2 linked regions of the Phaeacidiphilus oryzae TH49 genome follow. The protein of the gene in region 1 interacts with the protein of each later gene in a pairwise test. Links are inferred from orthologs where the notes say so. Each region holds a gene or a part of one and is shown on either strand. Other genes may lie near its edges. The genes, in order: ndk and ung.

Evidence for each region.
Region 2: the proteins of ndk (region 1) and ung interact in binary tests that used the Escherichia coli proteins (3 or more experiments, as listed by UniProt). The link is inferred for Phaeacidiphilus oryzae TH49 from one-to-one orthologs.

Annotation. Positions count from the first base shown.
Region 1 is NZ_JQMQ01000005.1:4,998,778-5,013,612, reverse strand. The notes cover bases 12,039-14,835. They hold ndk (nucleoside-diphosphate kinase), read right to left. Parts: upstream 13,755-14,835; coding sequence 13,323-13,754; downstream 12,039-13,322. Other genes in these bases: folC (bifunctional tetrahydrofolate synthase/dihydrofolate synthase), read right to left, coding at 14,334-14,835; BS73_RS25835 (rod shape-determining protein), read right to left, coding at 12,039-13,015. In the rest of the region: BS73_RS25890 (metallophosphoesterase family protein), read left to right, coding at 1-633; BS73_RS25885 (diadenosine tetraphosphate hydrolase), read left to right, coding at 742-1,215; BS73_RS25880 (hypothetical protein), read right to left, coding at 1,291-1,476; BS73_RS25875 (hypothetical protein), read right to left, coding at 1,584-2,213; BS73_RS25870 (TIGR03960 family B12-binding radical SAM protein), read right to left, coding at 2,483-4,432; BS73_RS25865 (CYTH and CHAD domain-containing protein), read right to left, coding at 4,469-6,361; rod shape-determining protein RodA, read right to left, coding at 6,469-7,677; mrdA (penicillin-binding protein 2), read right to left, coding at 7,779-10,031; rod shape-determining protein MreD, read right to left, coding at 10,079-10,831; more of BS73_RS25835, read right to left, coding at 11,990-12,038. UniProt on the Escherichia coli protein: Major role in the synthesis of nucleoside triphosphates other than ATP. The ATP gamma phosphate is transferred to the NDP beta phosphate via a ping-pong mechanism, using a phosphorylated active-site intermediate.
Region 2 is NZ_JQMQ01000005.1:4,725,748-4,740,624, reverse strand. Bases 4,611-7,449 are described here. They hold ung (uracil-DNA glycosylase), read right to left. Parts: upstream 6,468-7,449; coding sequence 5,754-6,467; downstream 4,611-5,753. Other genes in these bases: BS73_RS24720 (nitronate monooxygenase), read left to right, coding at 6,588-7,449; BS73_RS24730 (DedA family protein), read left to right, coding at 5,051-5,710; BS73_RS24735 (MarC family protein), read right to left, coding at 4,611-4,875. Also shown: BS73_RS24750 (serine hydrolase domain-containing protein), read right to left, coding at 1-590; BS73_RS24745 (response regulator), read right to left, coding at 713-1,405; BS73_RS24740 (sensor histidine kinase), read right to left, coding at 1,402-4,089; more of BS73_RS24735, read right to left, coding at 4,246-4,610; more of BS73_RS24720, read left to right, coding at 7,450-7,679; BS73_RS24715 (TetR/AcrR family transcriptional regulator), read right to left, coding at 7,746-8,552; BS73_RS24710 (HAD-IIA family hydrolase), read left to right, coding at 8,728-9,507; BS73_RS24705 (sensor histidine kinase), read right to left, coding at 9,613-10,854; BS73_RS24700 (heme-degrading domain-containing protein), read right to left, coding at 11,025-11,525; BS73_RS24695 (Gfo/Idh/MocA family oxidoreductase), read right to left, coding at 11,525-12,613; BS73_RS24685 (S53 family peptidase), read right to left, coding at 14,442-14,877. UniProt on the Escherichia coli protein: Excises uracil residues from the DNA which can arise as a result of misincorporation of dUMP residues by DNA polymerase or due to deamination of cytosine.

The sequences.
Region 1 (14,835 bases):
GCCGACGACCAGGGCTGGTACTCCTACAACCTCGGCAACTGGCACATCGTCTCGCTCAACGCCGAGTGCGACTCGGACGCCTTCAAGCACGACTGCTCCACCACGGACGGCGGCCTCCTCGCCCGCGAGACCCAGTGGCTCTCCCAGGACCTGGCCGCCAACCGGCACCCCTGCACCATCGCCTACTGGCACCAGCCGGCCTTCAGCGCCACCACCGCCTCGACGGCCACCGTGCCGGCCTCCGCCCCCGGTGCGGGCGGCGTCGAGGGCGGAGCCACCGACGCCTGGTGGAAGCTCCTCTACCAGCACCACGCCACGCTCGTCCTCAACGGCCACGAGCACGCCTACGCGCGGCTGCGCCCGATGAACCCGGCCGGCCAGTACGACCCGGCCCACGGCATCCCGGAGTTCATCGTCGGCTCCGGCGGCGAGGCCCTCGACACCCTGGCCGGCACCCCGGGCCACTACGACAACCCCAACGTGGTCACCGCCCAGGCCAGCGCCTTCGGCGGCATGAAGCTCACCCTCAAGCCGCACAGCTACAGCTGGGACTACCAGCCGGTCCAGCCCGGCCCCGGCTTCGACTCCACATCCCTCCAGTACAGCGACTCCGGCACCGGCACCTGCCACTGACCCCGAAAACGCGCTCGCCGGCGCCCTGACGACCTCGGCGAGCGCGTCCCGTCCCTGCGCTGGAGGGCTCTTCCCGATCGCGCGGACATGAGGCTAGGGTCGCCGGTCATGGCCGACGACTGGCGCAGGGACCGGATCGGAAGCGCGCTTCGGGGCGCGAATCCCACTGTCCTGGCCAGGTTGACGGCAGGGTTCGCGGTCATCGGTGACGTGCAGTTCCTCCCGGGATACGCGGTCCTCCTGGTGGATGACCCCTCGGTGCAACGGCTCTCCGAGCTCCCGAAGCCCAAGCGGCTGGCCTTCCTCGCCGACATGGAGAAGCTGGGAGCGGCCGTCGAACGCGCCTGCGGCAGGCTGGACCCGGCCTTCCGCCGGATCAACCTGGAGATTCTGGGAAACGCCGACGCCTTCCTCCACGCCCACGTGTGGCCCCGCTACGATTGGGAACCAACTGCCCTCATACGCAAGCCCGTCTGGCTGTACCCCACCCAGCGGTGGACCGACCCGCGCTACGCCCTCGGCGCCCACCACGACGGCCTGCGCCAGGCGATCACCGAGGAACTGACCCGACTGACCACCTGACCAGCTGACCACCTGACCGCTGGATGAACGTCCACGACGGCGAGACGTCCCGGGAGCGCTGGGAGTCACGAGGGCTTAGAAGTCGTGGCGTTCCTCTATGAAGCTGCTCTTCTCTCCCCGGATATGGTGCGGTTTGGGCTGCCGGAACTTGTATACGAGCCCCCACCCACCAAGCCCCATCAGCAGCCAGGGCACCCAGGCGACGTCGAACCCGAACTTGATGAAGGCTCCTGTCAGAATCATGCCGACATAGATCCACATAGCAACCTCCCCGACTGACTCCACGGCCAGAATCGCCGATCCGACAGGGGCCTCCCAGGGCCTGAGGCCCCCAGCCCGAGTGCCAACCGGGCCCGGACCTCCCGCCGTCACCGCCTCCCGCTCCGGTTCTCCTTGGAGGTCGACGCCGACGGCTGGGTGACGCGACAGATTCCGAGTCCGGCGCGCTCGGCGATCTCCGCGTCGAAGATGACGAGCACGTCGTCGGTGCCCAAGTGGAACGGCCCCGGTCCGTCAGGCCCGTGAGTGGCCGAGCGGCCAGCAGCGACCCACACCTGACCGGTGGCGCTCCGCAGGTGGATGGCCGCCGGCACCGGAGTCGGCGCGCCGTGCTCCTCGCCGCACCACTGGATGCGGCACGACTCGATCGGGGCGGACACCATCCCGGCCCAGAGGGGGTGATCCGCGACCGCGACGCGTGCCGACCCACCCGGCTCGTCGATGTAAGAGAGGAACTCGCGCATAGGCGCCGAGTGGAGCTCGACCCCGTAGTAATCGAACGTGCTGCCCCACACGGCCGAATAGGTATGGCCGTCGTCCATGACCAGCTCGACGCCCATCGTGGGTTCGTGCCACGCGCCGTAGTCCCACGCGTCGGGATCGGTGCCTTCGTCTCCGGCCATCAGCACGAAGTAGGCGACCGCGACGACGGTTCGGCCGCGCAGGCTGGCGACGAGCCGCTCGTAGCTGTCGGAGGTCAGGCGCGGCGCGGTACTCACCGGGACATCCTGGCGCTGACACCCCGACTTCGACGAGCCGATTTCCGTCACCGCAACCGCCGAGGCCACGCTTCCGCCAGCCGCGAGCGAACTTCAGACCCACTCGATCCGGCTGCGGATGTGTGGGCGCTCGCCGGACTGCGGCAAAGGCCGAGCGGGCCGCCCAGGCCGGCGTGGCTCGGCGGGCTTTCCCGCGCCCAGCGCAGCCAGAAGCGCGCTCGCCTCGGCTTCGGTCGCCTCGGCGAGCGCGTCCTGGGGCAGTTGCGACGTCAGCTATCGGCGCTGCTCGGGCCGCTGTTCACGACCGCGAGGGGGAGCAGCTTCTTGCCGGTGGGGCCGATTTGGATTGTCGTGTCCATTGCAGGACAGACGCCGCAATCGAAGCACGGGGTCCAGCGGCAGTCCTCGACCTCTACCTCTTCGAGGGAGTCCTGCCAGTCCTCCCAGAGCCAGTCCTTGTCGAGGCCGGAGTCGAGGTGGTCCCAGGGGAGGACCTCCTCGTAGGAGCGCTCGCGGGTGGTGTACCAGTCCACGTCGACGCCGGTGCCGGCGAAGGCCTGGTCGGCGCAGGACATCCAGCGGTCGTAGGAGAAGTACTCGCGCCAGCCGTCGAAGCGGCCGCCGTCCTCGTAGACGGCGCGGATGACCGCGCCGACGCGGCGGTCGCCGCGGGAGAGGAGGCCCTCGACGATGCCCGGCTTGCCGTCGTGGTAGCGGTAGCCGATGTTGCGGCCGTACTTCTTGTCGGCCCGGATCTCGTCGCGGAGCTTGATCAGGCGGGCGTCGGTCTCCTCGGCGGAGAGCTGCGGGGCCCACTGGAAGGGGGTGTGGGGCTTGGGGACGAAGCCGCCGATCGAGACCGTGCAGCGGATGTCGTTGTGCCCGGAGACCTCGCGGCCCTTGGCGATGACCTTCTTGGCCATGGAGGCGATCTCGAGGACGTCCTCGTCGGTCTCGGTGGGGAGGCCGGCCATGAAGTACAGCTTGACCTGGCGCCAGCCGTTGCCGTAGGCGGTGGCGACGGTCCGGATCAGGTCCTCTTCGGAGACCATCTTGTTGATGACCTTGCGGATCCGCTCGGAGCCGCCCTCGGGGGCGAAGGTGAGACCGGAGCGGCGGCCGTTCCTGGTCAGCTCGTTGGCCAGGTCGATGTTGAAGGCGTCGACGCGGGTCGAGGGGAGGGAGAGGCCGACCTTGTCCTCGGTGTAGCGGTCGGCGAGGCCCTTGGCGATGTCGCCGATCTCGGAGTGGTCGGCGGAGGAGAGGGAGAGGAGGCCGACCTCCTCGAAGCCGGTGGCCTTGAGGCCCTTCTCCACCATCTCGCCGATACCGGTGATGGAGCGCTCACGGACCGGGCGGGTGATCATGCCGGCCTGGCAGAAGCGGCAGCCGCGGGTGCAGCCGCGGAAGATCTCCACGGACATCCGCTCGTGGACGGTCTCGGCCAGGGGGACGAGGGGCTGCTTCGGGTACGGCCACTCGTCGAGGTCCATCACGGTGTGCTTGGAGACCCGCCACGGGACGCCGGGGCGGTTGGGGACGACGCGGGAGATCCGGCCGTCCGCCAGGTACTCGACGTCGTAGAAGCGGGGGATGTAGACCGAGCCGGTCCTGGCCAGCCGGAGGAGGAGTTCGTCCCGGCCGCCGGGGCGGCCCTCCAGCTTCCAGGTCCGGGTGATGTCGGTGATGTCGAGGACCGCCTGCTCACCGTCGCCGACGACCGCCGCGTCGATGAAGTCGGCGATCGGCTCCGGGTTGAAGGCCGCGTGTCCGCCGGCGATGACGACCGGGTCGTCCTCGGTGCGGTCGGCGGCGTTCAGCGGGATGCCGGCGAGGTCCAGCGCGGTCAGCAGGTTGGTGTAGCCGAGCTCGGTGGAGAAGGAGACGCCGAAGAGGTCGAACTCCTTCACCGGGCGGTGGGCGTCCACCGTGAACTGCGGGACGCCGTGCTCGCGCATCAGCGCTTCGAGGTCCGGCCAGACGCTGTAGGTGCGCTCGGCGAGCACGCCCTCGCGCTCGTTGAGCACCTCGTAGAGGATCATGACGCCCTGGTTGGGCAGGCCGACCTCGTACGCGTCCGGATACATCAGGGCCCACCGCACATCGCAGGAGTCCCAGTCCTTGACGGTCGAGTTGAGCTCGCCGCCGACGTACTGGATCGGCTTCTGGACGTGCGGGAGGAGGGCCTCCAGGCGCGGGAAGACCGATTCGACAGGCATGAGGGTGGACTTTCGTTTCGGTACCGGGGTGACCACTCAGGATACTGCCTCGGCGACCGCCTCCCGGACACGGTCCCAGAGGGCGGGCAGCGCCTGCTCGGCCGCGGCCGCCCGTTCCGCCTCCCGCTGGTGGAGTACGCCGTAGGTGAACGCGTTCTCGCCGGACCGGTGCGCCTGGAGCGCGAGTTCCCGGAGGGCCTCGCGGGCGACGCCGGAGTCGTGGTGCTCGCCCAGCAGCTCCTGGAGGTCGCGCATGGCGTTGCGGTACCGCTTGGCCGGGCGTCCGAGGGCGGGGACGGCGGCCTCGGCGGCGTAGCGGGCGCGTTTGGCCGCCTTGCGGGCGTCGTGGAGGGCGGTGTCTCGTTCCGGGTCGCCGGACGGCAGGTCGAGGGCGTGTTCGACGCGCTTGCCGACCCGGCGGTACTCGGCGGCGAGCACCTTGTGGAGGCGCTTCGGCGCGGGCCGGTGGGCGGCCGGTTCGAGCAGCGGGGGCTCGGCGAGGAGGGCGTCCAGGCGGTCCAGCAGGGCGAGGTGGCGGGGGTGGTCCAGGGCGGCGACGGCTCGGCGGCGGGTGCCGGAGCGGCGGGCGGCGTCCCAGATCCGGATCCGGCTGCGGAGCGGGCCGAACAGCAGCGGGCGGGGGAGCTCGGCGGCGGCGGCGCGCAGCCGGTCGGCGAGCACCTCCTGGTCCCGGTCGGCGCCCAACTCCACTCCCAGCAGCCGTAGTTCGTCGACCAGGAGGGCGGTGGCGGACGGGTCGAGGACGCTGCTGTAGGCGCGGAGGGTGCTGCGGAGCCGGCGGGCGGCGACCCGCATCCGGTGGACGGAGTCCGGGATGCGGCGGCGGACGGCGGGGTCGAGTTCGACCAGGGCGTGGGCCTGCTCGGCGAGGTAGGCGAGGAGGACGTCGGCGGTGGTCGGGGCGCCCGCGGGGGCCTGGGCGCGGCGGCCGTCGGAGGCGGCGGCGGGCTTGCGGGGGGTGGTGCGGGGGCGGACCGAGGAGGTGGTGAGGCGGCCCCGGAGGGCGCGGGCGAGCTTGGACGGGGAGCTGCTGCGGCGGAGTTCGCCCTCCTGGGTGAGCCGCTCCTCGACGGCGTCGAGGAGGGCGGTGTCCCCGCCGGGGCCCAGCTCCACCTCCACCTCGGACCATCTGAGGGGCAGCGCCGCCGCCTCGGGGGTGCCGCGCGGATCGGCGGAGACGTCGGCGGTGACCTGGTCGACGGTGATCTCGGCGAGGACGGTGCCGTCGGCGGCGCGAAGGGTGCGCGGGGTGCGCTGGGTGCGGATCCGGACGGCGGGGATCAGCGCGTGGTTGCGGGTGTGGGCGCGGACCAGGGAGGCGAGGGCGCGGGGGACGATGGGGTTGGCGTGGTCCCGGTCGGTGGGGTCGGCGAGGGCGGCGGGGAGGACGCCGTTGCGGGCGGCGGGGACCCGGAGCTCCTCGCGGGTGTCGGTGCCGAGCGGGAGCTTGAGATGCCAGCCGTCCTGGTCGGGGCCGTCGCCGACGCGGTGGCGGAGGGTGATGCCGGCGGCGGCGAGCCGGAGGTCCGGGGTGTCGTAGTAGAGGGCGTCCAGGGAGCGGTGGGGCTCTTCGCGGACGGTGCTCACGCCGGGGACCGTGCCGAGCTCGGGCAGTTGGGGGAGCTGCGGGGGGTGAGCCGGCTGCGCGGGCTGGGGCGGCGGGGACTGCTGGGGCGGCTGGGGCGGCGGGGACGGTTCGTGGGGCGCGGAGGGATCGGCGGGCTTCAGGTGCTTGCCGTGCTTCCGGCGCTTGGGGGCTGGTGGCGGGGTCGCCGCGGGGTGATGGGGGTGGCGGCGGGGTTCGTACTTGCGCTCGATCTCCGCAGCCGCAGCCGGGGGCGCGGGGGCGCGCGGGGGGTGCTCGGGTTCGCGTGCGGCGGGGTCGGTGCCGGATGCGATCGTCGCCATGGTGTCGAGCGTGCCTCAGTCGCCGCGGCGGCGACAGTGGTTGTGGCGGAGGTTTTCTGGAGAGGGCTCGACTGGGAGGGTGGGCTCCTGTTTTCGGCCCCGGACGGCTACGCCGAGACCGGGCGGAGGACGCGGACCGACTGGAGGAGGCCCACGCCCACCCAGACCGCGAACATCGAGGAGCCGCCGTAGCTGACGAAGGGCAGGGGGATGCCGGCCACCGGCATGATGCCGAGGGTCATGCCGATGTTCTCGAAGCCCTGGAAGGCGAACCAGGAGGCGACGCCGGCCGCGACCAGGGTGCCGTAGAGGTCGCCGGCCTGCCGGGCGATGCGGCAGGCCCGCCACAGGACCACGCCCAGGATCAGGATGATCACGCCGGCGCCGACGAAGCCCAGCTCCTCCCCCGCCACCGTGAAGACGAAGTCGGTCTGCTGCTCGGGGACGAACTGGCCGGTGGTCTGCGAGCCGTGGAAGAGGCCCTTGCCGAGCAGCCCGCCGGAGCCGATGGCGATCCGCGCCTGGGCGGTGTTGTAGCCGACGCCGGAGGGGTCGAGGCTCGGGTTGGCGAAGGCCGCGAAGCGGGCGATCTGGTACTGCTTCAGGATGTGCAGCTGGACGACGGCGAAGGCGCCGATCGCCCCCACCGCGACCAGTCCGGCCAGCCACTTCTTGGGGGCGCCGGAGACGCCGAGGACGCCGAGCACCAGGACCACCATCACCATGGTCGAGCCGAGGTCGGGCATCAGCAGGATGACGCCCATCGGGATGGCGGCGAGGATCAGCGAGTGGAGGACGGCGCGGTCGTCGGGGAACTGCCGCTCCCCCGCGTCCACCCGGGCGGAGAGGAGGGTCGCCATCCCCAGGGTGATCGCGATCTTGACGAACTCGGAGGGCTGGATGGAGAAGCCGCCGCCGAGGACGATCCACGAGTGGGCGCCGTTGACGGTCGAGCCGAGCGGGCTGAGGACGGCGAGGACGCCGAGCACGGCGAAGGCGTAGATGAACGGGACGGCCGTGCGCAGCCGGCGCGCCCCGACGCCGATGATCACCGCGCACAGGCCCATCCCGATCACCATGTTGATGACGTGGCGGACCAGGAAGTAGCTGCTGTCGCCGTGGTTGATCGCGGTGCGGTCGCGGGTGGCCGACCAGACCAGCACCGAGCCGATCAGGGAGAGCGCGGTGCAGGCGGCGAAGAGCACCCAGTCCAGCCGGTAGAGCACCGAGCCGCGGGCGAGCAGCCGGCCGACCGCTCCGCGCTGCGGCGCGAACCGCGGGTCCCGGTAACTGGTCGTCAGTCCGGTGCCGGTCATGGCAGTTGGCTTTCTGGTCGGAGGTGCTGGTCGGAGGTGCCGGGCCGGAGGGCGCCGCTCGGAGGTGCCGGACGCGGGCGCCCCGCGGGGACGCGGCCGGGTCAGTACACGGCCGCGCTGCCGGTCGGTACGGAGCCGGCGCCGCGGCGGTCCGGCGGCAGCGCCCAGACGGCGGCCGGGACGGTGCCGGGCGCGCCGGCCGGGGCCGTCGTGTTGAGGTACTGGGCGTGGGCGCTGACCGACCGGTTGAAGGCGGCCTGCTGGGCGGCGGTCACCGAGCCGTCCGGGTGGAAGGTCGGCAGCTGCTTCTGCGGGGTCGGCAGCAGGGCCTTCTTGGGGTCGATCGAGCCGTCGGACTGGACGCCGTAGAGGGCGTTGTAGATGTTGCGGACGGCCGGGCCCGAGCCGCCGGAGCCGGTGCCGCCCTGACTGATCATCATGACGACGGCGTAGTCCTTGGTGTAGGTGTCGAACCAGGACGTGGTCTGCTTGCCGTAGACCTCCGCGGTACCCGTCTTGGCGTGCAGCGGGATCTTGTTCTGCGGCCAGCCGCCGAACTTCCAGGCCGCGGTGCCGCTGGTGACCACGCCCGCCAGGGCGTTGTCGATGTACTGCAGCTGCTGCCTGCTGTCCGGCAGCCTGCCCTGGGCGACCGGGGCGATGTTCTTGACCACCTTGCCGGTGGGCGAGACCACGGCCTTGGCCAGGGACGGCTGGTAGAGGGTGCCGCCGTTGGCGAGGGCGGAGTAGATCCGGGCCATCTGGATCGGCGTCACCAGGGTGTCGCCCTGGCCGATCGCATAGTTGACCTCGTCACCGGCCCGGACGTACTTGAAGTCGGAGCAGTCCTGGCGGGCGATCTGGGTGAGGTAGTCGTTGTTCTTCGCGGACGCCTGCTTGCACCAGGTGTCCTTCATCGCGTCCCAGTAGTCCTGGTGCCACTTGCGGTCCGGCACCCGGCCCTTGACCTCGGACGGCAGGTCGATGCCGGTGGGCTGACCCAGGCCGAACTGGTGGGCGGCCTTGAAGAGCCAGTCCTTGGCGTTCTTGCCGTACAGGCCGCCGTCCTTCTTCCACTGCTGGTAGGCGATGTTGTAGAAGACCGTGTCGCAGGAGACCTCGAGGGCCTTGGAGAGGGTGATCTGGCCGAAGTTCTCGCCCTCGAAGTTCTTGAAGACCTGCCCGCCGATGTTCATCGACGAGGTGCACGGAAAGGTGTCGCTCTCCGTGTAGCCGGCCTCCATCGCGCCCGTGGTCGAGATGACCTTGAAGGTCGAGCCGGGCGCCGCCTGCGCCTGGATGGCCCGGTTCAGCAGCGGGTAGTCGGAGGAGGAGCTGGTCAGCTTGGCGTAGTCCTTGGCGGAGATGCCGCCGGTCCAGATGTTGGGGTCGTAGGTGGGCTCGCTGGCCATGGCGACGATCCGGCCGGTGTGGACGTCCATCACCACCGCGGTCCCGGAGTCGGCCTTGAAGTTCTCGTGGGTGACGGGGTCGTAGGTCTTCCGGAGGGTCTGCATCGCCTGGTTGAGCTGCTTCTCGGTGACCGCCTGGACCCGGGCGTCTATCGAGGTGACGAGGTCGCTCCCGGGCTGGGCGGCGGTGCCGCCGGCGTCGCCGATGACCCGGCCGAGGTTGTCCACCTCGAGGTTGTTGGTCCCGGTGGTGCCGCGCAGGTCGGAGTCGTAGACGGACTCCAGGCCGGCCTGGCCGATCGAGTCGGTCGCGGCCAGCTTGGCCTTGCCGGTCTTGTTCGCGGTCGCCTGGACCTGGTCCTGGGTCACCGGGGAGAGGTAGCCGAGGATCTGGGCCGCGTTGGCGCCGGACGGGCCGGGATAGGCGCGGACCGCGGTCGGCTCGGCGGTGACGCCGGGGAAGTCCTCCCTGCGCTCCATGATCTGCATGGCCTGCTGGGTGGTCGCCTTGTCGGTGACCGGGATCGGCTCGTACGGGGAACCGTTCCAGCAGGGCTGCGGGGTGTTGGCGTCGCAGAGCCGGACCTTGTTCTCCACGTCCTGCGCCTTCATGCCGAGCACCTGGGCGAGCCGGTCCAGGACCGCCTTGCCGCCGTCCTTGGCGGTGAGCAGCGAGGTGCGGCTGACCGAGACCACCAGCTTGGTCTGGTTGTCGGCCAGCGCCACGCCGTTGGCGTCCAGGATCTGTCCGCGCACGGCGGGCACGGTCACCTGGCGGATCTGGTTGGACGCCGCCTGCTGCTGGTACTGGGCCCCGTTGCGGATCTGCAGGTACCAGAGCCGTCCGCCGAGGGTGGCGAGGAGGGACAGCACGACCACCTGAAGGACGACCAGACGGAGGGTCACCCGCTTGGTGCGGCCGGTCTCCGGGATGTTGCTCACGGGTTCTCACTGCCTCCCGAGGAATGGACGGTCTGCGCGGCCGGCGGTCAGAGACGCTTGCCGGGTCGAACCATGCTGCTGCTGGTGCCGGCGCGCTTGCCGGAGGCGCCGGAGCGGCCCTTGCCGAAGCCGGGCACCGTGCCGAGGCCCGCGATCCCGCCGGTGCGGGTGCCCTCGCCGCCGAACATCGCCCGCTCGCGGCGGCGGAAGGAGGCCGCGCCGAACAGCCGCCCGGCCAGGCCGCCGGAGCGGCCGGAGGGGCCGCCGGCCCCGGAGTCGGCGGCCTGGGCCACCGGGTCCGTCTCCACCCTGCGGGCCAGCGCCATCACCCCGGGCACCACGAACGGGGCGAGGATCACGTCGTAGAGGACGGCCGTGCCGATCAGCCCGCCGAGGCCGACGTGCCGGGCGGCGGTGTCGCCGACCAGGGCGCCGACGCCGGCGTAGAGGAGGGTGGCGGTGAAGGCGGCGACCGCGACCAGGGCGAGCGGGGTGAGGACCGAGCGGATCTGCCCGCCGGGCGGCTTGAGCAGCCCGGCGGCGTAGCCGAGGAGGCACAGCACCAGGGCGTAGCGGCCGACGGCGTGGTCGGAGGGCGGCGCGAGGTCGGCGAGGAGGCCGGCGCAGAAGCCGGTGACGCAGCCCCCGGTGGGGCCCCAGACCAGCGCGAGGGCCAGCACCACCAGCAGCATCAGGTCCGGCACGGCGCCGGGGAGCTGGAGTCTGGCCAGCACGCTCACCTGGATGACCAGGGCCACCACGACCAGGACGGCGGCGAGCAGGATGCGGTTGATCCGCATGAGCCTGACTTCCTCTCTTCGGGCGCGGGGCCGGGGGCGTGGGCGGGCTGCGGCGTCGGCTAGTGCGTCGGGGAGGCGGTGGGGGTCGCGCCGCCGACCGCGCCGGCGGTGGTGGTGCCGGTGCCGGAGGAGCTGGGGGTGGCGCCGCCGCTCGGGGTCGCGCCCGGGGTCGCGCCCGGCGAGCCGCTGGGCGTGGCGCGGGGGCGGCCGGGGCCGGCTTGGCGGGCTTGGCCGGGAGCACCGCGTCCCGGGGGTCGGTGCGCGGCGGCTGGATCACCACGCCGACCAGGTCCAGGGCGGTGAAGTCGACGAAGGGCTTCACCAGGACGGTGCGGGTGAGCGAGCCGGGCGTGTCGTTCACCTTCTCCACCGTGCCGACCGGTACGCCCGGCACGAACGGCTTGTCGCCCTGCGAACCGAAGGTGACCAGTCGCTGACCGACCTTCACCTTGGCGTTGCCGTTGAGGAGTTCGACCTTCATCGGGCCGTCGCCCTGGCCGGTGGCGAAGCCGATCTCGTTGCTGCCCTCCAGCCGGGTGCCGACGGTGAACTCCGGGTCGGAGGCCAGCAGCACCGTGGAGGTGCTGGGGCCGACCGTGGTCACCCGGCCGACCAGCCCCTGCCCGCTGATCACCGTCTCGTCCCGCTGGATGCCGTCCTCGCTGCCGACGTCGAGGGTGACCGTCCAGGAGAAGCCCTGGGCCGCGCCGATCGCCACCACCTGCGCGGCCTTGATCGTGTACTGGCCCGCGCCGGCCACCCCGAGGAGCTGCTGCACCTCCGAGTTCCTGGTCCGGGCCAGGTCGGAGGAGGCCAGCCGCTGCTTGAGGTCGGCGTTCTGCCGCTCCAGGGCCTGCAGCCGGGCGTTGTGGTCGCCCGAGTCCCGGATCGCCCGGATCGTGTTGCCGACCGGGTCGACCGCCCCGGCCACGGCTCTCTCCGCCGGGCCGAGGACGCCGGCGGCGGCGTCCCGGGCACCGTTGAGCGGGGACGTGTCACCGCCCCTGATGTCCACGGTGATCAACGCGAAGGCGATGGCCACCAGCAGGACGAGCAGAAGCCTGCTCTCTCGTGTGTCCCTCACGGCGCTCGGCTGGGCCCTTCTCGTGGTGCGGAAGTGCTGCGGTTCCTTGCTGCCGCCCGTCTTCTGACCTCGCGTCAGCGACGGGGCTGGGCGTCCAGCACCTGCTGGAGCGCCTCGAACTCCTCGACGCACTTGCCGGCACCGAGGGCGACCGAGTCCAGCGGGTCCTCCGCGATGTGCACCGGCATGCCGGTCTCGCGCCGGAGCCGCTCGTCGAGACCGCTGAGCAGAGCCCCGCCCCCCGTGAGAACGATGCCGCGGTCCATGATGTCACCCGCCAGTTCCGGCGGGCACTGGTCGAGGGTGGTCTTGACGGCGTCGATGATGCTGGCGACCGGCTCCTCGATGGCCTCCCGGACCTCGGCCGCGGAGATCACCACGGTCTTGGGAAGGCCGCTGACCAGGTCCCGGCCGCGGATCTCGCTGTGCTGCTCCTGCTCGCCGTCGAGGGCGGCCGCGGAGCCGATGGTCATCTTGATCGTCTCGGCCGTCCGCTCGCCGAGCAGCAGCGAGTACTCCTTCTTGATGTGCTGGATGATCGCGTTGTCCAGCTCGTCGCCGGCGACCCGGATGGACTGCGCGGTGACGATGCCGCCCAGCGAGATCACCGCGACCTCGGTGGTGCCGCCGCCGATGTCCACCACCATGTTGCCGGTGGCCTCGTGGACCGGGAGGGCGGAGCCGATCGCGGCCGCCATCGGCTCCTCGATGATGTGCACCTGGCGCGCCCCCGCCTGGGAGGACGCCTCGATGACGGCGCGGCGCTCGACTCCGGTGATCCCGGACGGGACGCAGACCACGACCCGCGGGCGGGCCAGGTAGCGGCGCTTGTGGATCTTCAGGATGAAGTACCTGAGCATCCGCTCGGTGATCTCGAAGTCGGCGATGACGCCGTCCTTCAGGGGCCGGATCGCGATGATGTTGCCGGGGGTGCGGCCGATCATCTTCTTCGCCTCGGCGCCCACGGCGAGGATTCCGCCGGTGGTGGTGTTCACCGCCACCACCGACGGCTCGTTCAGCACGATCCCGCGACCCCTGACGTACACCAGCGTGTTGGCGGTGCCGAGGTCGACAGCCATGTCACGACCGATGAACGACATGTTGTTCGCCATGGGATGAGGGGGCCTTCCCGAGCTCGAGTATGGGGGGACGCGGCGGTACGCGGAGGAGGTGGGTCCGAACCGCCTGACGGGCCGTCACAAAGCCATGCCGGACAGCCCGACCGGAGGTCGGCGGGGAGCGGTGTGGACCGCCTCCATGGTAGCCGCGCCGGTTGGTGGATCACCCGCGCACTCCCTGCCATTGTCGGCGGACGCGGTGAGATCTCCACACATTTGGACGCTCGTGTCGGTACCCGGGTTCCCGGCCACAAAACCGCCACCAGCTCGGAAGTCGCCCGACGGAGCGTCAGGCGCGGCCCGGGAAGAAGACCTTGATCTCCCGTTCGGCGGAGTCCACCGAGTCCGAGGCGTGGATCAGGTTCTCCCGGGTGATGGTCGCGAAGTCGCCGCGGATCGTGCCGGGGCCGGCCTCCAGCGGGTTGGTCTTGCCGGCCAGCGCGCGGATCCCGGCGATGACCTCCTCGCCCTCGACGATCATGGCCGCGGTCGGGCCGGAGGACATGAACTCGACCAGGGGCTCGTAGAAGGACTTGCCGACGTGCTCGGCGTAGTGCCGCTCCAGCACCGAGCGGTCCAGGGTGCGCAGTTCGAGCGAGGTGATCCGCCAGCCGGCCTTCCGCTCGATCCTGGCGATGATCTCGCCGATCAGCCCGCGACGCACCGCGTCCGGCTTGAGCAGCACCAGGGTGCGCTGGGCGGAGGAGTTCTGCGAGGACACGTGCGGGCTCCCGGGGGGTGCGATCCGACATCTGACAGCGATGATCGGTGAGCCTATCGCCCCCAGCTCAGAGCGCCCGGGCGAGGGGACACCCTGCCGGGCCGGCCGGCAGCGGAGGTGGGTCAGCCCTCGGCCTGGGGCCGGCTCGCCGGGGCGAGCCGCTCCGGCTGGTCCGGCTGGTCCGGCTGGTCCGGCTGTTCCGGTCGGTCCGGCTGGTCCGGGTGTTCCGCCTGGTACTTCTCGTAGGCCGCCATCCGGGCCGCCTTGACCCGGTCGGCCTTGCGGCCGTAGTAGACCGAGGCCCACCACAGCAGGGCGAAGACCACGCCCAGCGGATACATCATGCCGACCACCGCGCCGGAGGCGATCAGCGCCAGCTGGAGCACCCAGCCGATGGCGACCGCGCCCGGCCGGGAGAGCACCCCGCAGAGGAGGACGCACAGGCCCATCGCTATCCCGGAGACCGTCCACAGGGTGCCCGTGGAGACGTCCGACAGCCGCATGGCGACCAGCGCGGCGAAGCCGATCACCAGCGCCTCGCTGATCAGGGTGGAGGAGCAGAGAGTTCGCACGGCAGAGTCAGTCCTTCCGGCCGAGGAGGACGCGGGCCTCGCCCACGGTGATCACGGAGCCGGTGACCAGCACCCCGGCCCCTCCCAGGTCGCCTTCCTCCTCGGCGAGCTGGACGGCGGCGTCGATCGCGTCGTCGAGCCTGGGCTCGACCAGCACCCGGTCGGCGCCGAAGACCTCGACGGCCTCCTCGGCCAGGGCGTCCACGTCCATCGCCCGGTGGCTGGTGTTCCGGGTGACGACGACCTCGGCCAGCACCGGTTCCAGCGCGGCAAGCACCCCGGCGACGTCCTTGCCCTGGGTCGCGCCGACCACCCCGATCAGCCGGTTGAAGCCGAAGGCCTCCCGGATCGCCTCGGCGGTGGCCTCCGCCCCGCCCGGGTTGTGGGCGGCGTCCAGCAGGATGGTCGGCGAGCGCCGGACCACTTCGAGCCGGCCGGGCGAGGTGACCCGGGCGAAGGCGTTGCGCACCCCCTCGATCTGCAGCGAGCGGCCCTGCGCCTCCGCGCCG
Region 2 (14,877 bases), 270 kb from region 1 along the record:
AGGAGCTCGGTGACGTCCTCGGCGAGCACCCCGCCGAGGGTGCGGCCGTCGACCCGGCGGACCAGTTCGCCGAGCAGCCAGCTGAAGGTCTGCGCGTGGTAGCCGTGCGTCTCCCCCGGCGCCCACAGCGGGCGCTGGCGGGCGACCGCGGCCGGGCCGCTGACCCCGTCGGCGGCCTCGGCGGCGGTGAGCGGACGGTCCAGCGCGGCCACGCCGGCCTGATGGGAGAGCAGCTGCCGCACGGTGACCCGCTCCTTGCCGCGGGCGGCGAACTCCGGCCAGTACTCGGCGACCGGCGCGTCGAGGTCGATCCGTCCGCGCTGGGCCAGGAGCAGCAGCACGGTGGCGGCGACGCCCTTGGTGGCGGAGCGGAGCAGAACAGGGGTGTCCCCGGTCCACGGGCGTCCGGCGCCCTCCTCCGCGTCCGCGTCGGCGGTGCCGCCCCACAGGTCGACGACCCGCTCCCCGTCCCGGTAGAGGGCGAGGGCCGCGCCGCGCTCGCCGCGGAGCGCGAAGTTCTCCGCGAAGACCGCGCGGAGCTCCTCGAAGCCCTCGGCGGCCGTGCCGTGGATCTCGGGCGCCTGAGCCATGGGAACGCCTTCCTCTCGCCGGTGCGGGACTCGTCGGTGGGCACCACAGTAACGCCGTTTGATCGATCATCAATCGACGAATGGGTCACACTACCGAACGTGACGGAAGACGAGAGGATCGCTCACGGTGCGTAGCGGTAGCCCATGCCCGGCTCGGTGATGAAGTGACGGGGGCTGGCCGCGTCCGGTTCGAGCTTGCGGCGGAGCCCGGCCATGTAGACCCGGAGGTAGTTGGTCTTCTCCTCGTGCCCTGGTCCCCACACCTCGTCCAGCAGCTGACGGCTGGTCACCAGTCGGCCGGGGTTGCGGAGGAGGACGGAGACCAGGTGCCACTCGGTCGGCGTCAGCCGCACCGGCCGGTCGCCGGCGGTGGCGCCCGGAAGGCTGCGGACGGTGCAGCTCGCCAGGTCCACCACGTGGTCGCCGACCACCGCGGTCACCGCGCCGGCCTCCGGGGCCGGCCGGCGCAGCACCGCGCGCAGCCGCGCCATCAGCTCGCTCATCGAGAACGGCTTGGTGACGTAGTCGTCGGCGCCCGCGTCCAGCGCGGCGACCTTCTCCGCCGCGCCCGAGCGACCGGACAGGACGATGATCGGGGCGGCGCTCCGGACCCGGAGCCCGTGGATCACCTCCACGCCGTCCAGGTCCGGCAGACCGAGGTCGAGTATCACCGCCTCCGGCGGCTGCCGGGCCGCCGACCGCAGCGCGGCGGAGCCGTCCGCGGCGGTGGCCACCGCGTACCGGCGCGCCTTCAGGTTGATCCGGAGGGCGCGCAGCATCTGGGGCTCGTCGTCGACGATCAGGACCCGGGTCATCGGCCGGTCCCGACTTCCGCGCCGGCGCCGGAGCCGGCGGCGCGGCCGGACGTGCCGTCGTCGGCCGCACCGGTGCCGCCGACCGGCGCGGCGGGCAGCGAGAGGACCATGGTGAGGCCGCCACCGGGGGTGTCCTCCGGTTCGAGGCTGCCGCCCATCGCCTCCGCGAGCCCGCGGGAGAGGGCGAGGCCGAGGCCCACGCCGCTGCCGTTGTCGGTGTCGCCGAGGCGCTGGAAGGGCTGGAAGACCCGGTCCCGGTCGGCCTCGGGCAGGCCCGGGCCGCGGTCGATCACCCGCAGCTCGACCCGGTCGCCGAGGGTGCTGGCGGTGACCACCACCGGCACCCCGGCCGGAGTGTGGCGGAGGCCGTTGGCGCACAGGTTGGCCAGCACCCGTTCCAGCAGCGGCGGGTCCGCCAGCACCTCCGGGGCCTCGGCCAGGCCCTGGGCCAGCACCGGGCCCGCGGCGCTCTCCGGACCGCCGGTGAGCGAGTCGCGGGCGGCGGCGAGGACCTCGTCCACACCGACCGGCTGGAGGTGCAGGGTGAGCGCGCCGGCCTGCAGCCGGCTCATGTCCAGCAGGTTCTCCACCAGTCTGGTCAGCTTCTCCAGCGAGAGCTGGGCGGTGGAGAGCAGCTCGTCCTGGTCCTCGGTGGAGAACTCGACGTCCTCGGAGCGGAGCGAGGAGACCGAGGCGAGAGCCACCGCCAGCGGGGTGCGGAGATCGTGGCTGACCGCCGCGAGCAGCGCGGTACGCAGCCGGTCCGCGGCGCGCACCGGCTCCACCTCGGCGGCGACGGTGGCCAGCCGGTCGCGCTCCAGCGCGGCGGCGACATGCGCGGCGAAGGCCGCCAGCACCCGCCGATCCGCGGCCGGCAGCGGCCGCCCCCGGAGGATCAGCGTCTCCCCTCCCCCGATCTGCACCTCCTCGACGGCCTCCGCCCCGGACTCCGCAGCGGGCGCGCCGGAGGGGGGCGGCGGCAGCGGCTCGGGGGCGGGACCGATGGCGGCGGGACCAGCGGCGGGACCGATGGCGGCGGGGCCGTCGCGGTGCCGGAGTTCCACCGACTGCATGCCGAAGGTCTCGCGGAGGCGGGCCAGCAGGGCGGGGACGGCCTGGTCGCCGCCGAGGACCGAGCCGGTGAGGGCGGAGAGGGTCTCGGCCTCGGCGGTCGCCCTGGCCGCCCGGCGGGAGAGCCGGGTCGCCCGGTCGACGATCAGCGCCACGACCACGCCGACCACCGCGAACACCCCCAGCGCGATGATGTTGTTGGGCGAGCCGATGGTCAGCGAGTGGATCGGCGGGATGAAGTAGAAGTTGAGCAGCGTCGAGGCGACGACCGAGGCCAGCAGGGCGGAGGTGACGCCGCCCAGGGTGGCCACCGCCACCACGCCGAGGAGGAAGATCAGCGCGTCGCTCAGCGGGTTGACCGGCGCCCGGGTCTGGGTGAGGGCCACCGTCAGCACGACCGGCGTCAGCAGCCCCGCCGCCGCCCCGGCCGCCCGGCGCGCGGGCGAGTGCAGCCGGTCCGGCACCGGCAGCCGTCGGCCCCGCCCGGACCGCTCGTGGGTGACCATGTGGACGTCGATGTCCCCGGAGAGCTCCGTGGTGGTCTCGCCGATCCCCCGCCCGGTGAGCGAGCGCAGCACCCGCCCGCGCCGGCTGGTGCCCAGCACCAGCTGGGTGGCGTTCTCCCCGCGCGCGAAGTCGAGGAGCGCGACGGGGATGTCGTCGCCCACCACCGAGTGGTACGTCCCGCCCAGGCTCTCCACCAGTCGCCGCTGCTCGGCCAGCGCCGCCGGCGAGGCGTCCGCGAGCCCGTCGCTCCGCGCCACGTGCACGGCCAGCAGCTCGCCGCCGCCGGCCCGGTCGGCGATCCGGGCGGCGCGGCGGATCAGCGTCCCGCCCTCCGGCCCACCGGTGAGGGCGACCACGACCCGCTCCCTGGTCTCCCAGACCTTGCCGATCCGGTGCTCCGCCTTGTACCGCTGGAGCCCCTCGTCGACCCGTCCGGCCAGCCAGAGCAGCGCCAGTTCGCGCAGCGCGGTGAGGTTGCCGACCCGGAAGTAGTTGGAGAGCGCGGCGTCCACCTTCTCCGCGGCGTAGACGTTGCCGTGCGCCATCCGCCGGCGCAGGCCCTCGGGGGCCATGTCGACCAGCTCGATCTGGTCCGCCCGGCGGACCACCTCGTCCGGGATGGTCTCCCGCTGCGGAACGCCGGTGATCTTCTCCACCACGTCGTTCAGCGACTCGAGGTGCTGGACGTTGACGGTGGTCAGCACGTCGATGCCGGCGGCCAGCAGCTCCTCGACGTCCTCCCAGCGCTTGGCGTTCCGCCCGCCGGGGACGTTGGTGTGCGGGAGCTCGTCGACCAGCGCGACCTCGGGGCGGCGGGCCAGCACCGCGTCCACGTCGAGCTCGGTGAACGCGGACCCGCGGTAGTCGCGGTGCAGCCGCGGGACCACCTCCAGGCCGTGCAGCCGGTCCTCGGTGCGGCGGCGGTGATGGCACTCGGCGTACGCCACCACCACGTCGGTGCCGCGCTCCAGGCGCCGGTGCGCCTCGTCCAGCATCCGGTACGTCTTGCCGACCCCGGGCGCCGCGCCCAGGAAGACCTTGAGCCTGCCCCGTCCCGGCGGCCCGGAGGCCGGCCGGCCGGCGGCGGTGTCGTACTGCTGGGACACGCTGGCTGCCCTCTCTCGCCTGCTTCCCCGTCAGACAACCCCACGCCGGAGCCCGGAGCTTCGGCGTTAACGCTTTCCTTGCGCGGTCCGGCCGCCGATTTACGCGGTCTTGACAGGGTGCGCAGGGCGCAGAGCGCGGGGCGCAGGGACCAGGGCTCAGTGCACGGGCAGGTGGACGCCGAGCTCCTTCAGCCCCTGGAGGAAGAGCTCGACGCCGACCGCGGCGAGCAGCAGGCCGAGCAGCCGGGACAGCACCTCCAGGGTGGTGTGGTGGGTCCGCTTGAACAACCGGGTCAGCAGCACCATGCAGATCAGGTCGATGGCCACCACCGAGACGAAGCCGGCGGCCACCTCGGTCCGCCAGCTCCAGTCGTGCCGGCTCAGCGACTCCACCAGGATCGCGGTCACACCCAGCGGGCTGACCACGTACGGCAGCAGCAGCGCGCGGAAGCCGCTGGTGACCGGGTGGTCGGCCTCGAACTCGGTCTCGCTCGGCCCGCCCAGGTGCAGCCCCAGCACCAGGCCCATCGCGTACACGAAGAAGATCACCCCGCCGGCCAGTTCGAGCGACTGGTCGGTGATGTGGAAGAAGTCCGTCACATAGTGGGCGGTGTACGCCTCGGCGACGCCCAGGACCGCGGCCACCCCGGAGGCGGCCGCGGCCGTCCGATGCGCCTCCCGCACCGTCATCCGGGCGGCCACCTGGGCGTAGGCCAGCAGCACCTTGGGCGGGCCGACGACGGCCAGGAACATGATGAAGGTACTGTTCAGGCTGATCACGGACACCTACCGATTGATATCTCCCGGCGGGCGGGGAAGCCTTCAACGGCACACCGTAGGGGCGGATTCGCGGGGGGAACACCCAGGGGTGAGGTAAGAATCACGCCTCCGGAACGGGGCGGACGCCGCCGATTGGTGTGATCATTAGCCGAGTCGACGGAACCCGGAAGGACGGAACGCTATGAGCGCTTGGACCGCGCTCCTTGAGCCTTCCGGAATCTCCTGGCTGGCGCTCGGCGCCGTGCTCGCCGTTCTCTCCGACGGCTTCCTGCCCTTCGTGCCGAGCGGCTCCGTGGTGATCGCCGCGGGCATGCAGAGCACCGAGGACCACCACTCCCCGCTTCCCCTGGTACTGCTGGTCGCGGCGGCCTCCTTCGCCGGCGACCTGGTGCTGCTGCAGTGCGCGCGCCGGGGCGCGGGCTGGGCCCAGCGGCGACTGGCCCGCAAGCCGAAGTGGGCCGAGGCGACCGGGTATGTGCTGGAGACCATCCGCACCAAGCCGGCCCGGACGGTGATCACGGCGCGTTTCGTGCCGGGCGGGCGGACCGTCCTCGACCTCGCGGTCGGCACCTCGCCGGTGCCGATGCGGCGGTTCCTCCACTGGAGCGCACTGAGCGCGCTGGTGTGGGCGGTCTACATGGTCGGCCTGAGCTGGGTCGACGAGCGGTGGCTGGACGTCGGCTGGCTCAGCTTCCTGGTCTCCTGCGTGGCCGCGTTCGGCGTGAGCGGGCTGGTGGCCTCGGGGGTCCGCCGCGGGCGGCGGCGCGCCCGCGCGGCGGCCGTTCCCGCGCCCCGGCGCGAGCCCTCCGGCGACCGCGCGGGCGCGGGCGAGCGGGTCTGACCCCGCAGGGGGCAGCGCGCCGCCCGCGGCGCCGCGCCCCTGCCTACAGCGTCCAGTCCATCGGCGGCTGGCCCAGGCGTTCCAGGGCCTCGTCGATCTGCGAGAACGGGCGGCTGCCGAGGAACTTCTTGGCGGAGAGCGGCGAGGGGTGCGCCCCCTGCACCACCGCGTGCCGGTCGGTGTCGATCAGCGGCAGCTTCTTCTTCGCGTGGTTGCCCCAGAGGACGAACACCGCCGGAGTCTCGCGGGCGCTCACGGCGCGGATCACCGCGTCGGTGAACCGCTCCCAGCCCTGGCCCTTGTGCGAGGCGGCCTCGTGCGCCCGCACGGTGAGGACGGTGTTGAGGAGCAGCACCCCGCGCTCGGCCCAGGGCATCAGATACCCGGTGGCCGGGACCGGCAGGCCGAGGTCGGTGTTCAGCTCCTTGTAGATGTTGCGCAGGGAGGGCGGGATCCTGGTGCCCGGCCGGACGGAGAAGCACATGCCGTGCGCCTGCCCGTCGTCGTGGTACGGGTCCTGGCCGAGGACGACCACCCGCACCTTCTCGTACGGCGTCGCCGCCAGCGCCGCGAAGACCTCGCCGGCCGGCGGGAAGACCTGGTGGGCCGCGCGCTCGGCCGCGACGTACTCGGCCAGGCGGTGGAAGTACGGCTCCTCCGTCTCCGCCTCCAGCACCCGCCGCCAGCTCTCCGGAAGTTCGAACTCTCCCAGCACGTCCGCCTCTTGGGCATCCTGCTGCACTGCTGTCTCCGACACCGCGCCTCTCCTCCGTCATCCGCTGGGAACACCGTAGCCGCGCCCACTGACAGGCCGGACCCGGCCGGCGGGTAGCGTCGGTCCGGTACGCGATGCCGAAGCCTACGGAGGTCCACCCCCGTGACCGCGCACTTCCCCGAGCCCGCGCCGTCCCTGATCGCCGAGCTCCGGCAGCCGATCGTGCAGGCGCCGATGGCGGGCGGGGGTTCCACCCCGGAGCTGGCCGCCGCTGTGTCCTGTGCGGGCGGCCTCGGGTTCCTGGCCGCCGGCTACCGCACTCCGGAGGAGGTGCGCCGGCAGATCGCCCGCACCCGCGAGCTGACCGGCGAACCGTTCGGGATCAACGTCTTCTGCCCCGGCCCCGATCCGGCGGGCGCGGCCGGGGTGGCCGCCGGATACCGCGCGGAGCTGGAGCGCGCCGGGGAGGCGAAACGCTACGGCGTCGAACTGCCGGCGGCGGCCGGCTGGGACGACGACCACTACCGGGCGAAGCTGGACCTGCTGGCCGAACTGGCCGTCCCGGTGGTCGGCTTCACCTTCGGCTGCCCCGACCCGGACGACCTGGTGCTGCTGCAGTCCGCCGGCAGCGAGGTCGCGGTCACCGTGACCTCGGCGGAGGAGGCGCTGGAGGCGGTCCGCGCCGGGGCGGACATCCTGGTCGTGCAGGGGCCGGAGGCGGGCGGGCACCGCGGGTCGTTCACCGCCGCCGGGGCCGGCCGGCCGGAGCCCTCGCTGCTCGGGCTGCTCGGCGAGGTCGGCGAGTCGGTGGCCGCGGAGGGCGTGCGGCCCGCCGTCCTCGCGGCCGGGGGGCTGGCCGACGGCGCGGACGTCGCCGCCGCGCTGGCCGCCGGGGCGGACGCGGCCCAGCTCGGCACGGCCTTCCTGGCCGCCCCGGAGTCGGGAGCGCATCCGCTGCACAAGGCGGCGCTCGGCGATCCCGCCGCGACCACCACCGTCACCACCGCCTTCTCCGGCCGCCCGGCGCGCGGCATCGCCAACCGCTTCATCGCCGAGCACCAGCCGACGGCTCCGCGCGACTGCTACCCGCGGGTCCACCACCTCACCTCCGGCCTGCGGCGCGCCGCCGCGGCGGCCGGCGACCCGGGCGCGATGGCGCTGTGGGCCGGCACCGGACAGGACCGGGTACGGCCGCTGCCGGCGGCCGAGTTGGTGGCCGTGCTGAGCGCGGAGCTGGCCGCGGCGCGCGGGTAGGCGGGGCGGCGGGTGCGGGCCGGCGGCCAGGGGCGGAGGCGCAGGCGGCGACGGAGCCGGCCCGGCTCAGCGGTCGGCGGAGCCCCGGGGAGGTCCGGCCGCGTCCCTGAGCCGGACGGCGATGCCGTCCAGGACGGTCTCCAGACCGGAGAGGAAGGAGGCGTCCGGGTCCGGGTGGTCGTCGGCCTCCACCATGAACCGCTCCATCAGCGGGAAGTCGCCGTCCGCCATCAGGTCGCGGACGTACGGGCCGACGTAGGCCCGCCACTCGTCCTCGTCCAGGCCGGTGCGGCAGGCGACCGCGCGCTCGGCGAGCTCGCGCAGCAGCACGCCGCGGACGTAGCCGGTGACGATGCCGACGGTGGCCGCCATCTCGTCGATCCCCAGGCCGCGGCCATCCAGCAGACGCAGCAGGTACTCGTGCCGACGCAGCGACTTGGGCCCCAGCGGCGGGCGGCCGGCCAGCAGCGGACCGGCCCAGGGGTGGGCGAGGAGCACCTCGCGGGTCCGGACGGCGTCCGCGCGCAGCCCCGCGCGCCAGTCGGCGCCGGGCTCGGGCGGCTCCGACGGGCCGCAGTCGCCCGCGATCTGATCGGCCATCAGGTCGAGGAGGTCGTCCTTGGTGGAGACGTAGCGGTAGAGCGACATGGTGCCGGCGCCCAGGCTGGCGGCGATCCGGCGCATCGACACCGCGTCCACGCCCTCGGCGTCCGCGATGGCGATCGACGCCTCGACGATGGCCTCGACGGTCAGCGAGGGCTGCGGGCCACGGGCGGCACGCCCGCGTCCACGCGCCCGTTCCGGCCTGGCCCAGACGGGTGGACGCGACCGCTGCCGCACTCGGTCCTCCGAGTGGGACGACGGCTCGCGCACGTCAGCACCTCCAGGTCGGCTCCGCTCAGGCCGCCGGCCCGAGCTTTCGGCCGGCGCACCCCGCCCCCACCCTACCGCCGCGCGTACGCCGTACGCACCACCGCCGCGCCGCGCGGCGTGTGGCATGATCGGCCGTGCCGGGTACCGGGTGAGCACTCAGACAGGGGAGTACGTCGTGACCGAGCGGAAGCCCATCGATTCGTGGCTGACCGACATGGACGGCGTGCTGATCCACGAAGGGGTGCCGATCCCGGGCGCCGAGGACTTCATCAACAAGCTGCGCGCCTCCGGCAAGCCCTTCCTGGTGCTCACCAACAACTCCATCTACACCGCGCGCGACCTCCACGCGCGGCTGTCCCGGATGGGCCTCGTGGTGCCCGAGGAGAACATCTGGACCTCCGCGCTGGCCACCGCCCAGTTCCTGGCGGACCAGCGGCCCAGCGGCAGCGCGTACGTCATCGGCGAGGCCGGGCTGACCACGGCGCTGCACGACGTCGGGTACGTGCTGACCGACGCGGTGCCGGACTTCGTGGTGCTCGGCGAGACCCGCACCTACTCCTTCGAGGCCATGACCAAGGCCGTCCGCCTGATCAACAAGGGCGCCCGGTTCATCGCCACCAACCCGGACGTGACCGGGCCCAGCCTAGAGGGCGCGCTGCCGGCGACCGGCTCCGCGGCGGCCCTGATCACGGCGGCGACCGGCAAGAAGCCGTACTTCGTGGGCAAGCCGAACCCGCTGATGATGCGGGCCGGGCTGAACAAGATCGGCGCCCACTCGGAGACCAGCGCGATGATCGGCGACCGGATGGACACCGACGTGCTGGCCGGCCTGGAGGCCGGGATGACCACCTACCTGGTCCGCACCGGCCTCACCTCGGACGCGGACATCGACGCCTACCCCTTCCGCCCCTCCAAGGTCGTCGACTCCATCGCGGACCTGGTCGAGCGGGTCTGAGCCGCGGCGCGGGTCGTTCTGCGCTCCTCGGCAGGGAAAGCCTTCCTGAGCCGTCCAGGCCGTCCGTACCTCGTGCCGGAGGCGCCGATCTCCGCTGGGCCGCCGCTAGCCGGCCGCGGCCGGGATCTTTTGCGTCGGCCCCGGCTCCTCCGGGTCCGCCGCGGGGACGAACGCCCGGACGCGGAAGCCGGAGCCGGTCGGCGCGGCCTCCAGGCGGCCGCCCTCAAGCGCCAGCCGCTCGCCCAGCCCGGTGAGCCCGTTGCCCGCCGTATGCGCCCCCGCCTCCGCGGCCGGCGCGTCGTCCTGGACGGTCAGCACGAAGCCGCCCGCCCCCGCCCGCTCCAGCCGGATCCGGCAGCTCCGGGCCCCGGCGGCATGCCGTACCACGTTGGTCACCGACTCCCGCAGCGCCCACGCCAGCGCCGCCTCGCGTCCGGAGGAGAGGTCCCGCGCCCGGTCCGTCGCCTGGGGGTCGATCAGCGGATCGATCCCGGCCGAGGTCAACGTCGTGTGGGCGCGGGCGAGTTCGACCGCGATGGTCGGCCGGCGGTAGCCGGTGACCGAGTCCCGGACCTCGGCCAGCGCCTGCCGGCTGATCTCCTCCATCTCGGCGATCTGCTTGGCGCAGGCGTCCGGATCGGCGTGCACCAGCCGGCCGGCCAGCTGCGCCTTGAGGGAGAGCAGCGACAGCGAATGCCCCAGCAGGTCGTGGAGGTCGCGGGCGAACCGCACCCGCTCCTCGTTCACCGCGAGCTGCGCCATGGCCTTCTCCCCGCGCTGCAGCCGCTCCTTGATCCGCCCGCGCTCGGCGGCGTACGCGCAGAGCAGTCCGCTGAGGGCGGAGCTCACCAGGACCCATCCGTAGTGCTTGACGGGTTCGCCGATCGCCACCTCCAGCAGGAACGCGGCGGCGACGATCGCCATGTTGGTGGCCAGCGCGGCCCGCAGCGGCAGCGTCATCGCCGAGACGACCACCAGGTAGATGAACATCGGCGTCCAGTCGCTGCCCAGCCACCCGTTGTAGAGGAAGGCCAGCACGCCGGCGGCGACCAGCGGGACCAGCCGCTGCCGTACCGGCCGCTGGTAGGTGACGAAGGCGAAGGCGCAGACAGCGGCCGCGATGAACACCGCGGCCCCCGCCGTGACCAGCACGGCCGTGCCTCTCGACTGCCCGGGCTGCCATAGCGGGCGAACCCCGGACAGCAGTCCCAGGAACCAGAAGGACACCCAGGCCCAGCGCACCAACGGCCGCTTCCGGAGCCAGACCACCAGCCCCGGGAAGGGCAGGGCCCGGTCCTCGGGGCTGAGTTCGGAACGGTCGCGCGGGCGGTCGTTGAGGCAGCTCACCGTACAAGGGTGCCGGGACCGGGACGGGCCGGCCAGTGAACGCCATGACCGCCCGCACATGACATCTGTCATACGGCGGGCCGCCGGCACCGCGGCTTCGCCGTCGCGGCCTTCGCCGTCGCGGCCTTCGCCCTCGCTGCCTTCGCCGTCGCGGCCTTCGCCCTCACGGTTCAGCCCGCCAGGAACCTCTCCAGAGCCTCGACCACCAGCGCGTGGTCCGCGAGCTGCGGCAGCCCGGAGACGGCGACCGTGCCGACCACGCCGACCCCGGCCACCGTGATAGGGAACGCCCCGCCGTGTGCCGCGTACCGGCCGGGATCCAGCCGGGACCGCTCCTCGAAGCTGCCGCCCTTCGCGGCGAAGCGCAGCTGCACCAGCAGGCTGGAGGCGCCGTAGCGGTCGACGGTCCGCACCTTGCGCTTGATCCACTCGTCGTTGTCGGCGGAGGTGCCGGGCAGGGCGGCGTGGAAGAGCTGCTGCCCGTTGCGCCGGACGTCGACCGCGACGGCGGCGCCGCGCTCCCGGGCCAGCTCCACCAGCAGGACGCCGAGCCGCCAGGCGTCGTCGTTGTCGAACCCCGGCAGCACCAGCCGCCGCTCCTGCTCCTCGACCTCGGCGAGGGTCGGGGTGGGCGTCGGGGCGGGGGTCGGGGCAGGCGTCGGCGCGGGCATCAGGCCTCCTCCCCGGCCGGCTCGACCGCGGTGCCCTCGGCAGCGGACCGCCGCGCGGCCTCCAGCACCCGCAGCACCCGGACCGCGTCCAGCGGGTCGACGGGGGCTGGGCCGCCCTCCCGCAGCGCCCGCTCGACGCCCGCGTAGAAGGCGGGGTAGTCGCCGGGCAGCGAGCGGTACGGCTCGGCGTCGGCGTCGGTGCCGAGAAGGCCCCAGGCCTCCGGCGGCTCCTCGCCCCAGCCCTCGCCGCCGGGCCGCCGCCCGTCGCGGAGGGCGGCCTCCTGCGGGTCGAGCCCGTACTTCACATACGCGCCCTTGTCGCCGAGCACCCGCAGCCGCGGGCCGAGCTGGGCGGTGAGCGCGCTCATCCCGAGGTGGGAGCGGACGCCGCCGGCGTGGGTGAGGGCGAGGAAGGCGTCGTCGTCCACGGCCGCGCCGGCCGCCGCCCGCCGCACGTCCACCTCGGCGTAGACCCGGACGACCGGGCCGAAGAGCCGGATCGCCTGGTCCACCAGGTGGCTGCCGAGGTCGTAGAGGACGCCGCCGGCGTCGGCCGGGTCGGCGGACTCCCGCCAGCCGGCCTTGAGCTGCGGCCGCCAGCGGTCGAAGTGCGATTCGAAGCGGTGCACCGCACCCAGCCGCCCGGCCTCGACCAGGGCCTGGGCGGTGCGGAAGTCGGCGTCCCAGCGGCGGTTCTGAAAGACCGTCAGCAGAAGCCCGCGGGCCGCGGCCAGCTCGCACAGCTCGGCCGCCTCGGCGGAGGTCGCCGCCAGCGGCTTGTCGACCACCACCGGCACCCCCGCCTCCAGCGCCGCGCGGGCGGTGGCCACGTGGGCGCGGTTGGCGTTGGCGACCACCACCAGGTCGGGGCGGGTGCCGAGGAGCGCCTCGACGGAGTCCACGGCCCGCGCCCCGGGGTGCTCGGCGGCCAGCTGGGCGCGCCGCTCGGGGTTGGTGGTGAGCACGCCGTCCAGGCGGAGCCCGGGGGTGGTGGAGACCAGCGGTGCGTGGAAGGCGGAGCCGGCCAGCCCGTACCCGGCCAGCCCGACCCTCAGGTCGGCGGAATCTTCGGAGCTCGTGGATGCCATGTCCCCCAGTTAAGCAACAGCGTTGCCTAACCGCAAACACTCCGGGCACACTGTGATCCATGAACCTCGCCGCCCTCCGGGACCACAACACCGCCCGGATCCTCGGCCTCCTCCGGCGCGCGGCCGCCGCCAGCCGGGTCGAGCTGGCCGCGGCCACCGGGCTCACCCCGCAGGCGGTCAGCAAGATCACCGCCCGGCTGCTGGCGGAGGGGCTGCTCGCGGAGGCCGGGCGGGGGCGGCGGGCGGCGGCGCGGGGCGCGCGACCGGCGCGGGGCGTGCGACGGGCGCGGGGCGTGCGACGGGCGCGGGGCGTGCGACGGGCGGCAAGCCGCGTACGCTGCTGCGGCTGCGCCCGGAGGCCGGGCATGCGATCGGGGTCGGGCTGGACACCGGCGAGATCTCCGCGGTACTGGTCGACCTCGCGGGGCGGGTCGCCGAACGGCGGACCGCGGCCTTCGACCCCGCCGCCGGTCCGGACTCCGGCGTCGCCTCGATCGCCGCGCTCGTCGCGGAGCTCGCCGCCGCGGTCCCCCGGGACCGGCTCCTCGGCGTGGGCGTCGGCGCCCGCGGCCCCCTGGACCACTCCGCCGGGGTGCTCCACCACCCCACCGGCTGGCCGGACGCGTGGCGCGGCCTCCCCCTCCGCGACGCGCTGGCCGCCGCCCTCGGCGGGCCGCTCGGCGCCGTTCCGGTCAGCGTCGACAAGGACACCAACGCCGCCGCCCTCGGCGAGCCGGCCGGCCCCGACGAGTCCCTCGCCTACCTCCACCTCGGCCGGGGGCTCGGCGCCGGACTCGTCCTGGACGGCGCGCTCTATCGCGGCCCGCACACCAACGCGGGCGAATTCGGCCACCAGACCGTCCAGTTGGACGGCCCCCTGTGCGCCTGCGGCAACCGCGGCTGCCTGGAGGCGCTGGCCCTCGCGGCCCCGGACGAGGCGGGCGCCGCCCGCATGGTCGGTATCGGCGCGGCCAACCTGGTCCGCCTTCTCGACCTGGACCGCATCGTCCTCGGCGGCTCCCGGGTCCTCTCCGCGCCCGCCCTCTACGCTGCGGCAGCCGAGGCCCACCTGCGCGCCCTGGGCCCGGTGTCCGTGACCGTCACCCCCCACGGCCCCACCGCCGTCCCCCGCGGCGCCGCCGAACTCATCCTGGCCCCCCTCTTCGCAGGCGCGCAGTTCCCCCCGCCGCGGGCGCGCGCGTAGGCGCCGCAGGCGGCAGCGGAGGCCGGGTTGCAACCCAGGGGCCGACGCCGAGTGCGGCGCCGCTCGCGGCTGGGCGCGCAGTTCCCCGCGCCCCTGACGGGCGCCCGACGGGCCTTAGGCAGCGCCGCAGGCGCAACAAAGGGGCGCGAGGAACTGCGCGGCCCGCGCGCGGCGGCGCCGCAGACGACAGCGGAGAACGGGCTGCAACCCCAGGACCGATGCCGTCTGCGGCGCCATTCACAGCTGGGCGCGCAGTTCCCCGCGCCCCTGACGGGCGCCCCGCAGCGCCGCAGGCGCAACAAAGGGGCGCGGGGAACTGCGCGGCCCGCGCGCGGCGGCGCCGCGGACGGCAACGGAGAACGGGCTGCAACCCAGGGGCCGATGCCGAGTGCGGCACCGCTCGCGGCTGACGGGCGCCCGACGGGCCCTTAGACAGCGCCGCAGGCGCAGTTAAGGGGCGCGGGGAACTGCGCGGCCCGCGCGCGGCGGCGCCGCGGACGGCAACGGAGGCCGGGTTGCAACCCAGAAACCGATGCCGTCTGCGGCGCCGTTCGCGGTTGGGCGCGCAGTTCCCCGCGCTCCTTAACTGCGCCTGCGGCGCTGCCCGCGGGGTGGGGAGGGGGCTCAGCCCGCGGTGAAGGCGGTCAGGCCGTTGGGGGTGCCGAGGCCGGTGGGGCCGTCGTAGCCGGCGCCTGCGGTGCACAGGTAGGTCGGCGAGCAGGACCCGTTGGAGCCGCTGGTGACGTCGTTCAGCGCGGAGGTGTGGGCGTACGGGTACTGCGACGGGTAGTCGCCGCTACCCGGCGCGCCGGCGTCCGCGTAGACGGAGGCGATGATCGGCGAGGAGGCGCTGGTGCCGCCGTAGACGTTCCAGCCGGAGGCGCCATAGGTGTCGTAGACGGCGACGCCGGTGGCCGGGTCGGCCACCGCCGAGACGTCCGCGACGGTGCGCTTCGAGCAGCCGGTGTCGGTCTGCCAACTCGGCTTGGGGTCGTACGCGGAGCAGCCGGAGCCCGCGCCCTCGGTGGAGCTGGTGGACCAGACGGACTCGCTCCAGCCA